One region of the Streptomyces sp. NBC_00996 genome, then DNA from elsewhere that is predicted to be linked to it. Evidence: riboswitches for the same ligand, from Rfam matches in the RefSeq annotation. Region 1 holds a riboswitch; each other region holds the start of a gene.
The links. A riboswitch is a leader RNA that binds a small molecule or an ion and turns the genes downstream of it on or off. The one in region 1 is predicted to bind cyclic di-AMP.
Positions count from the first base shown of each region.

Region 2: another riboswitch for cyclic di-AMP. It lies ahead of OG390_RS20955 (transglycosylase family protein); the one in region 1 lies ahead of OG390_RS31825 (NlpC/P60 family protein).
Region 3: another riboswitch for cyclic di-AMP. It lies ahead of OG390_RS24355 (M23 family metallopeptidase); the one in region 1 lies ahead of OG390_RS31825 (NlpC/P60 family protein).

Region 1 is NZ_CP108723.1:6,763,622-6,766,893, reverse strand. Features, by position in the region: gene pcrA (DNA helicase PcrA) at 1-835, opposite strand, end outside; cyclic di-AMP (ydaO/yuaA leader) riboswitch at 1,475-1,648, shown strand; gene OG390_RS31825 (NlpC/P60 family protein) at 1,656-2,837, shown strand; gene OG390_RS31820 (TnsA-like heteromeric transposase endonuclease subunit) at 3,097-3,272, shown strand, end outside.
Region 2 is NZ_CP108723.1:4,453,936-4,457,207, reverse strand. Features, by position in the region: gene OG390_RS20960 (transglycosylase family protein) at 1-891, shown strand, start outside; cyclic di-AMP (ydaO/yuaA leader) riboswitch at 1,029-1,237, shown strand; gene OG390_RS20955 (transglycosylase family protein) at 1,242-1,937, shown strand; gene eno (phosphopyruvate hydratase) at 2,353-3,272, shown strand, end outside.
Region 3 is NZ_CP108723.1:5,176,470-5,179,741, forward strand. Features, by position in the region: gene OG390_RS24350 (aldo/keto reductase) at 1-604, opposite strand, end outside; gene OG390_RS24355 (M23 family metallopeptidase) at 762-1,799, opposite strand; cyclic di-AMP (ydaO/yuaA leader) riboswitch at 1,811-1,967, opposite strand; gene OG390_RS24360 (PP2C family protein-serine/threonine phosphatase) at 2,201-3,272, opposite strand, start outside.

The DNA.
Region 1 (3,272 bases):
GGAAGCGGCGGCGGTAGTGCTCGGCGACGTCCGGGAAGGCGCGCAGCAGGTTGACCGTCGTCATGATCAGGTCGTCGAAGTCGAGCGCGTTGGCCTCGCGCAGCCGCGACTGATACATCGCGTACGCCTGAGCGAGGGTCTTCTCGAAGCCGTCGGTGGCCTGGGCCGCGAAGTCCTCCTCGTCGATCAGCTCGTTCTTCAGGTTCGAGATCTTGGCGCTGAACGACTTCGGCGGGAAGCGCTTGGGGTCGAGGTCGAGATCACGGCAGACGAGTGCCATCAGACGCTTGGAGTCGGCGGCGTCATAGATCGAGAAGGAGGAGGTGAAGCCGAGCTTCTTGCTCTCGCGGCGCAGAATCCGCACACACGCGCTGTGGAAGGTCATCACCCACATCGCGCCCGCACGCGGGCCGACGAGGTGCTCGACGCGCTCCTTCATCTCGCCCGCGGCCTTGTTGGTGAAGGTGATCGCGAGGATCTGGCCGGGGTGGACATTCCGCTCGGCCAGCAGATACGCGATCCGGTGCGTGAGCACGCGGGTCTTGCCGGAGCCCGCGCCGGCCACGATGAGCAGCGGGGAGCCGGAGTGCACCACGGCCGCGCGCTGGTTCTCGTTCAGCCCGTCCAGTAGTGCCGCGGAGTCCACGGCAGGCCGGTGGGCGCCGTCGCGGTAGTACGCGTCCCGGTCCGGGGGCACGTCGAACTTCCCGCCGAACAGATCGTCCGGAACGGGCTCCGGCACGTGATCGTCCTCGGGCGGCGGCGGGGGTTCTTCCTCGTGGGCCCGTGAGGGCTTGAGGTCCGCCAGGAAGCTGTCATCAAAGAGGCTGCTCATCGCTCTCCGAGTCTAGGCGGCCGCACTGACACCCCGCCGCCACCCTGAAAACTCGACCGGATCTCGTGACACGGATCGGAACTCGATCGGGTGGGTCTCATGGCACGGTCTCGGGAGCCGACGATCTTCCAGTGGCGGCCGCCCGCGGTCTTCCTACCTTCCGGAATCGCCTCGTCACCTTCGGTGATCGACCGAGCCGGGCGTACAGACCTTGAGGAGAGACGGCCACCAGGTCGCCGCTCACCGCCTCACGACCTCGACACCTCACCGCCTCAGCGCCTCACCGCCTCGACACCCCAGCGCCTCAGCGCCTCAGCGCCTCAGCGCCTCAGCGCCTCAGCGCCTCAGCGCCTCAGCGCCTCAGCGCCTCAGCGAGAATCTTGCGGCCGTCGGGGGGTGCGGAGCCGCCGCCCCGGAAGACCTCGGCGACCGCTGCCGCGATGCCGATAACCAGACGGACGTCGCCACTCCGGACAACTCACCACAGACCATTCCGGATTGACTGCGCGGAGTGATGCCCAAGGTCAAGGTCACAAAAATGTATCGGGCATATCGCACATCAAACTTCACAGGAGCCACACGCGTTGGCTACCGTGCCGGGCAGGCCGCTCGACACCCACCGGCGAACGACGCCGGGCCGTGCGGCCTCCGCTCAATCCGGTGCGCCCCCGTGGCAGCCGGAGCCGGGGACCCAACCGACCTTGGGGTGAATCGGTCCAACTGCCTTGTGGGGCAAGGACCGTAGGGCAAACCTTCCGGATCCACCCGCCCGAACCCGACAGCTAACTCGGTAGGCGGATGACGGAAGGAGTCGCCTCTCTTGGCGTCGCACCGCAAATGGCGTCCTACGGGTACGCGCGTAGCAGGCATACGGACCCCCGCCCTCGCGACGGCGGCTCTCACCTCCGTCGCCCTGCTCTCCCAGACGGCGAACGCCGCCCCCTCGGCCGAACCGAAGCCGAGCCTCGAAGAGGTCGAGAAGAAGGTCAACGACCTCTATCACCAGGCCGAGACGGCCACCGACAAGTACAACGCGGCCAAGGAGAAGACCTCCAAGCAGCGCAAGCAGGTCGACACCCTCCTCGACGATGTCGCCAAGCGCACCGAGAAGCTCAACACCGCGCGTGAGGAGCTCGGTTCGTTCGCGGCGGCGCAGTACCGCACCGGGGCCGCCGCCCCTGACACCGCGACCCTCCTGCTTGCCGACAACCCGCAGGACTACTTCGACCAGACCCAGCTGATGAGCCGTCTGACCACCCGCCAGAAGGCGGCCGTCGACGACTACATCACCGAGCAGGCCGCCACCACCAAGAAGCGCACGGAGGCCGCCAAGAGTCTGGAGACGCTGACCAGCTCGCAGACCGCGCTCAAGACGTCCAAGGCAGACGTTCAGCACAAGCTCACCGAGGCCCGCGAACTGCTTTCGAAGCTGACCGCCGAGGAGAAGGCGCGGCTGGCGGCGATCGAGAAGAAGAAGCAGCAGGAGGCCGCGCGCAAGGCGGCGGAGCTGGCGCAGCAGCAGGCCGCCGCCGAGGCCGCGAAGAAAGCGGCCGCCCAGCAGGAGTCGTCGTCGAGCACCACGACCGGCTCGTCGGACACCACGACCGGCTCGTCGAGCTCGACGACCACCGACTCCTCGTACGCGACGAAGGCGGCGAAGGCTCTCGCGTTCGCCCGCGCGCAGATCGGCAAGCCGTACGTCTGGGGGGCGACCGGCCCGGACTCGTACGACTGCTCGGGCTTCACCCAGGCCGCCTGGAAAGCCGCCGGCGTCTCGCTGCCGCGCGTCACCTACGACCAGGTGAACGCCGGCACGACCGTCCCGCTCTCCGACGCCCAGCCCGGTGACCTCGTCTTCTTCTACGACGATGTCAGCCACGTCGGCCTGTACATCGGCAACGGGATGATGATCCACGCGCCCAAGCCGGGAGCGTACGTCCGCGAGGAGTCGATCTACTACGACGGCACGTCGGCGATCCACAGTGTGGTGCGCCCGGCGTAAGCAGTTGTAGGGCCGCTTTAGATCTGTCAGATTCTCAGCGATCTGTCGTCAACTTGTCGTCTGCGACAGATCGCTGAGAATCGCTCCGTAGAGTGACTCTCGGCCACTCACAGCATTCTTGCCCTCCCCGGATGCATGGGACGCCGCAGCCAATGGGCAGTCTCGGCCGGGATCACCTTCTGTGTCCCTTCGGTTACGTATATCGGGGGTGGCGGTGTCGTACGTCTCGGTTCGAGAGCCAATGGCTGAGGCCAGAGCTGTGGAGGTCCGCTACCGCCAGGCAGACGGGGTCTTCGCGGAGACCTCGTGGGATCTGCTGGTGAGTGAAGAGGTAGCGGCCGGGCTGCCGGTGCGGGAGTTCCGCTGGTACAAGGGGCGTCGGCACTACTCGGGCTGGTACCACGCGGTGACGGGCGATCGTCTGGTGGCCTACGA
Region 2 (3,272 bases), 2.3 Mb from region 1:
GCCATCGCCATCCCGTTGCTCGGCGCCACCAGTGCGAGCGCGGCCGACGGCACCACCTGGGACCGGGTCGCGGAGTGCGAGAGTGGCGGCGCCTGGAGCGCGAACGACGGCAACGGGTACTACGGCGGGCTGCAGTTGACCCAGGAGAACTGGGAGTCGTACGGCGGCCTCGAGTACGCCCCCAGTGCCGACCAGGCCAGCCGCTCGCAGCAGATAGCCATCGCCGAGAAGGTCCTCGACGGCCAGGGGCTCACCGCCTGGCCCACCTGTGGACCGCTCTCCGGGCTCAGCAAGAACTCGGGCTCGGTCGAGGTCGACACGGGTGTGGCGGACGACTCGTCGAGTTCGTCGAGTTCTTCTGATTCGTCCGACTCGTCCAATTCATCTGCTGAGTCCGATTCATCCAACTCGTCCGACTCGGGCTCCGACTCCTCGTCCGACGCCTCCTCGAGTGCGGACGGGAACTCCACGAAGTCCGACACCTCACAGGGTTCCGACAGCTCGGATACGGGAGCGGCCAAGAGTGACGAGTCGGACAAGCCCGGCCAGAACGACGACTCTTCGGCCGGGTCCGACAGTGCGACGTCCGGCGCCGGGCGCCACCGTGGCGACACCGCCGACGAGGGCGCGGCCGAGGGTGCGACCGACGGCCGTAAGGACGGCGCTTCCGGACGGCACGCCTCGCGCGGCTCCGACGCCTCCCGTGACGCCGCCGACGGCTCCTACGTCGTGCGCGCCGGAGACAGTCTCTGGACCATCGCCGACTCCCTTGACCTCAAGGGTGGATGGGCCGAGTTGTACGCCGGGAACAAGGAGGCGGTCGGCGCCGATCCCGACCTCATCCTTCCCGGTCAGAGGCTTGCAGTTGGTGCTGAATCGGGCGAAAAGTAGCGGGAGTTCACGTCATGATTCGCCGTGGAATGTCCGGTTTGGCGTGAGTGAGACATGAGTCTCAGAAGCCCTGATCGTCTTTGAAATTCCGGCGATCGCATGTCTACGGTCATGACCGCTCGCCACTGCGGGCCCCGACGGTCGCAACGCCGAATCCTGCCAACGGCCGTACGGGAACAGTCGACGCGTCAGCGCCGTAGGCAGGAGCGGGGGACCCAAGGTAAGCGCCGCGCCCGGTAGTTGACCGGGAGCGGCTTGGGGTGAAGCCGTGCGCCAGTGGCGTACGACCGGGCACTCACCCGCCCGAACCCGACAGCTCACCTCGCAGGCGTCGGTGAGGGGATCTCTCCATGCTGTTTTCCAGCAAGGGCAAGCACCGCCGCCCGGCCGTCCTCAATCGGACCACCCGTCTCGCAACGCTCGCCGGTGTCACCGGTGTCGCCATCGCCGCCCCGCTGATGGCGGCCGGCAGCGCTTCCGCCGCCACCGCCTCCGAGTGGGACGCCGTCGCCCAGTGCGAGTCCGGCGGCAACTGGTCCATCAACACCGGCAACGGCTACTACGGCGGCCTGCAGTTCTCGGCCTCCACCTGGGCCGCGTACGGCGGTACCGCCTACGCCGCCGGCGCCAACCAGGCCTCCAAGTCGGAGCAGATCACCATCGGTGAGAAGGTCCTCGCCGCGCAGGGCAAGGGTGCCTGGCCGACCTGCGGCACGGGCCTGTCGAGCGCCGCGTACACCGGCGGCACCTCCAGCTCCTCGTCCAACAGGTCGCAGAGCGCGACCCAGAGCACCACCACCCGGACGACGGAGCAGCCCGCCTCGCGTTCGGCCGAGCGCCCCGCCGCCAAGACCGTCACCACCCCGACCGGCAAGAAGGTCAAGAAGGGTGAAGGCGAGTACAAGGTCGTCAAGGGTGACACCCTCAGCTCGATCGCCGAGAAGAAGCACGTCAAGGGTGGCTGGCAGCAGCTGTTCAAGCTGAACAAGGACATCATCGACGACGCGGACTTCATCTACCCGGGTCAGCAGCTCCACCTCGGCTGAGTGCGCGGCTGATCGCTTGAGTGCGCGGCTGATCGCTCAGCCGGGCGTGCGGCGGATTGTCCGGCGGAGTAACAGCTCCCTCATGGAGGAGGCCTCCATACCGGAGACCTCGTGAGGGTCCCCCCGTCACCACGGGCTCCCCGCTCCGGTGCGTGTTCCCCCGTACGCGCCGGAGCGGGGCTTTTTGTGCCTGGCTCTCGTGCGCTTTCATGCCTGGCTCTCGTGCGCGAGGTTTCGTGTACGGGGCAGGTTTTTGTTCCGTTCGGAAACAATTTACTCTCGGTTCTGCCCAAGGGGTGGTCGACCGGCTGGCCGATCCCCCCGAGGCGGTTAGGCTCATCTCGCGGAGCCGACCGCGGCTCCGTGCACTACGGGCCCCGCGGCCCCGCGTACCCGCGTCACATCCCAGAAGGAGATGCTCGTGCCGTCCATCGACGTCGTCGTAGCCCGGGAAATCCTGGACTCCCGAGGCAACCCCACGGTCGAGGTCGAGGTCGGCCTCGACGACGGCAGCACGGGTCGTGCCGCCGTCCCGTCCGGCGCCTCCACCGGCGCCTTCGAGGCCATCGAGCTCCGCGACGGTGACCCCAACCGCTACCAGGGCAAGGGTGTCGAGAAGGCCGTCCTCGCCGTCATCGAGCAGATCGGCCCGGAGCTCGTCGGTTACGACGCCACCGAGCAGCGCCTGATCGACCAGGCGATGTTCGACCTGGACGCCACCGACAACAAGGGCTCGCTCGGCGCCAACGCCATCCTCGGCGTCTCGCTCGCCGTCGCGCACGCCGCCTCAGAGGCCAGCGACCTCCCCCTCTTCCGCTACCTGGGCGGCCCGAACGCGCACCTGCTGCCCGTTCCGATGATGAACATCCTGAACGGCGGCTCGCACGCCGACTCCAACGTGGACATCCAGGAGTTCATGATCGCCCCGATCGGCGCGGAGTCCTTCTCCGAGGCCCTGCGCTGGGGCGCCGAGGTCTACCACACCCTCAAGAAGGTGCTGAAGACCAAGGGCCTGTCCACCGGCCTCGGCGACGAGGGCGGCTTCGCCCCGAACCTGGAGTCCAACCGCGCCGCGCTCGACCTCATCCTCGAGGCCATCAAGCAGGCCGGTTACGTACCCGGTGAGCAGATCGCGCTCGCGCTCGACGTCGCCGCGTCCGAGTTCTACAAGGACGGCAAGTACGAGTTCGAGGGCAAGTCCCGCTCGGCCGCCGAGATGACCGAGTACTACGAGGAGCTCGTCTCCGCGTACCCGCTGGTCTCCATCGAGGACCCGCTGTACGAGGACGACTGGGCCGGCTGGAACGTCATCACCGAGAAGCTGGGCGACAAGGT
Region 3 (3,272 bases), 1.6 Mb from region 1:
GGGACGCGATGTCGCGCAGCGCGCCCTCGTACGTATCGCGCGAGACGAGGTTGTAGTGCGGCTGGAGGGCGACGTACCGCGCGAGCCCCTCGCGGTCGGAGAACTCCAGGGACTCCCGGAGCCGCTCGGGCGAGATGTTGGACGCGGCGATGTGACGCACCTTGCCCGCCTTCACCAGCTCGTCGAGCGCGCCGAGGATCTCCTCGACCGGCACCTCGGGCTTGTCGAAGTGCGTGTAGTAGAGGTCGACGTAGTCGGTGCCCAGGCGGCGCAGGGACGCGTCGGCCGCGGCCTTGATGTTGGCGCCGGACAGCCCCGGAAACTCGGGGTGCTGGCTGACCTTGGTGGCGACCACGACATCCGAACGGTTGCCGCGCGCCTTGAGCCACTTGCCGATGATGGTCTCGGACTCGCCGCCCTTGTTGCCCTCGATCCACGCCGAGTACGAGTCGGCCGTGTCGAGGAAGTTGCCGCCGGCGGCCGCGTACGCGTCGAGCACGGAGAAGGACTGGGCCTCGTCGGCGGTCCAGCCGAACACGTTGCCGCCGAGGGAGAGCGGGAAGACCTCGAGGTCGGAGGAACCAAGCTTGCGCAGAGAAGTCATGCTCAACTTCAACACCCGTACCGGATGGGTGCATTCCACACGCGATTACCCGCCCGATCACCCGCACGCCCCGCACGACTGCGCACACGCCTGACCGGCAGCCCTGACGTCGGGGGGTTGTCGGTCAGGACCACCGGGGATCAGGAGAACGTACGTGTCAGGGGGTGAGGCCCTTGCCGCGCAGCCACGCCATCGGGTCGATCGCGTCGCCGCCGTCGGGGTGGACCTCCAGGTGCAGGTGCGGCCCGGTGACGTTGCCCGTCGCGCCCACGCGCCCGATCACGTCACCCGTGGCGACCTTCTGGCCCACGCTGACGCTGATCGACGACTGGTGGCAGAACCACAGCTCCGTACCGTCGTCGAGGGTGAGGATCGTACGGTAGCCGTACGCGCCGGCCCAGCCCGCCTCCGTGACGGTCGCGCTGTGGATCGCCTTGATCAGCGTGCCGGTGGGTGCGGCGAAGTCGAGGCCGGTGTGGTAGCCGGAGGACCACATGGAGCCGGCCTCGCCGAAGCGGGAGGTCAGCGTGTACGAGGAGGTGGGCAGCGAGTAGCTCTTGGCGAGCTCGGCGAGGCGCTTGGCCTCGGCGGCCTTCTTGGCCGCTTCGTCCGCCTGCTTCTTCGCGGCGGCGGCCTTGGCCTCGGCGTCGTCCTGCTGCTTGGCGGCGAGCGCGACGGCCTGCTTCGCGGCGGCGGTCTCGGCGGCGTCCTGGGCCGCGCTGTCGACCTGGTCCTGCTGCGACTCGGCCTGCTGCATGATGCGGGCGCGCAGTGCCTCGCCCGCGTCGGTGGTGCCCTGCGCGGAGTCGGCGCTGGTCAGACCGGCGCTGGTGAGCGGGGTGGCGGAGCCCTTCGGCGTGCTGGAGCCGCCGTCGGATATCAGAGCCTTGGCGGATTCGGTGACCGACGACAGGTCGGGCAGCGAGATCGACACCGGCGACTTGCCGGGCGCCGCGGTGGCCATGCCGCCCGCGCCGACGGCGGCGATGACGCCTACGCCGAGAACCGTGGAGCTGCGCGCGAGTCCTCCGCCGCGCTGCTTGCTGACGCGGTGCCGGCCGCGGACGGGACGGACGGAATCCTCAGTGGGATTCCACTCCTCCCAGGGACCCTCGTCGTTGCCGTACGCGTAGCCGAAGGGCTGTGTGTCGTCGGGCGCGAACGAGGTTTGCTGGGCAGGCCGGTTGGACGCCACGTGGGCGTGCTCCTTTCCTTCCTTCTCGCCTACCGGGTTAGCTGACGGGTTCGGAGCAGGAAGGTCTCCTACGCGCGTCCACCACGGTTTCTCCACCGTGAAAGACGCTCGATTCACCCCAAGTTGGTGGTTCCCCGGTTCCCTTGCGGAATTCGGCGCGTGCGCACGGAGCCGCCTCTTGTGACGGCTGGGACGACCGCGCTGCGTTATCGAACGTTAATAGACCCGGGTACCGGATTCCAAGCTGTTCGGACTGATCGTTAACGCTTTTGGCCAGGACTTTGGGGTCACCACCGGCCCAAATCGGGCGAGTTGACCACGCTCCATAAACATCGATTCAGTTGACGGTGTGTCAGTTGTTATGCGGAGGGGCACCGTCCGATCACCCCTCGTGACAACAATCAAGAACGCCGTACGGACGACTCACCGGGAAGCCGTGGAGGCGACTCCCAAGAACGCCGCACGGCAAGCAGCGCCATGTCGTCCGTCGTGCCGTCTCCTGTGTGCCTGCGGACTTCCTCGGCGAGGGCCGCCAGCAGGGCGTCCGGCCCGGGGAAGACGCGTCCCGCGAGGCGCGCGGCGGGATCGTAGAAGCCCCCGCGCCGGTCGCGGGCTTCGGACAGGCCATCGGTGTGGAGGAGCAGCGTCGCGCCCTGCGGGAACTTGGCCTGCATCGCCCGGTCGGGCCAGGTGCCCAACTCGCCCATGCCGAGCGGCAGCGCGGGATCCTCGGCGTCGAGTGAGACGAGCGTGCCGTCCGCGTGCAGCAGCAGCGGCGGCGGATGGCCGCGGTTGACGATCCGTACGACGTCCTCGCCGTGCGGGATCTCCGCGAGTACGGCCGTGGTGAACCCCTCGAAGGCATCGAGGCCCTCGCGCCGGGTGCCCTCGCGCGCCAGCGCCCGTTCCAGGCGCTGCGCGACCGCCTCCAGCGTCGCCTCCTGCTCGGCCGCCTCCCGGAACGCCCCGATGACGACGGCGACGGCGCCCACCGCGCCCATCCCCTTGCCGCGCACGTCGCCCACGACCAGCCGTACGCCGTGCGGGGAGTCCTGCACCGCGTACAGGTCGCCGCCGATGAACGCGTCCGCCTGCGCGGCCTCGTAGCGCGCCGCGACCTCGAGGCCGCCGATCCGCTCGTCGGGTTCCGGCAGCACGGCGCGCTGGGCGGACTCGGCGATCTCCCGGACCGTGGCGAGCCGTGCGTCGCTGCGGCGGACGAGGATGTTGATGACGACGGCCAGGACGCCGGCCGTCGCCACCGTCACCACTTCGGTGATCGAGTCGACGTCCAGGACGATGCCGAGCCTGATGTGGATCGCGAACACCGCGGTGATGGCCGCGAGGCCGGTGAGCACCGTGCCGCGCAGTGAGTAGAGGGGCGCGGCCACCAACGGCGCGGCCGTGAAGAGGGGGGCCGCGGTGAAGTCGGACGGCATGAAGTAGTCGTAGAAGGCCCCGCCGACGATGAGC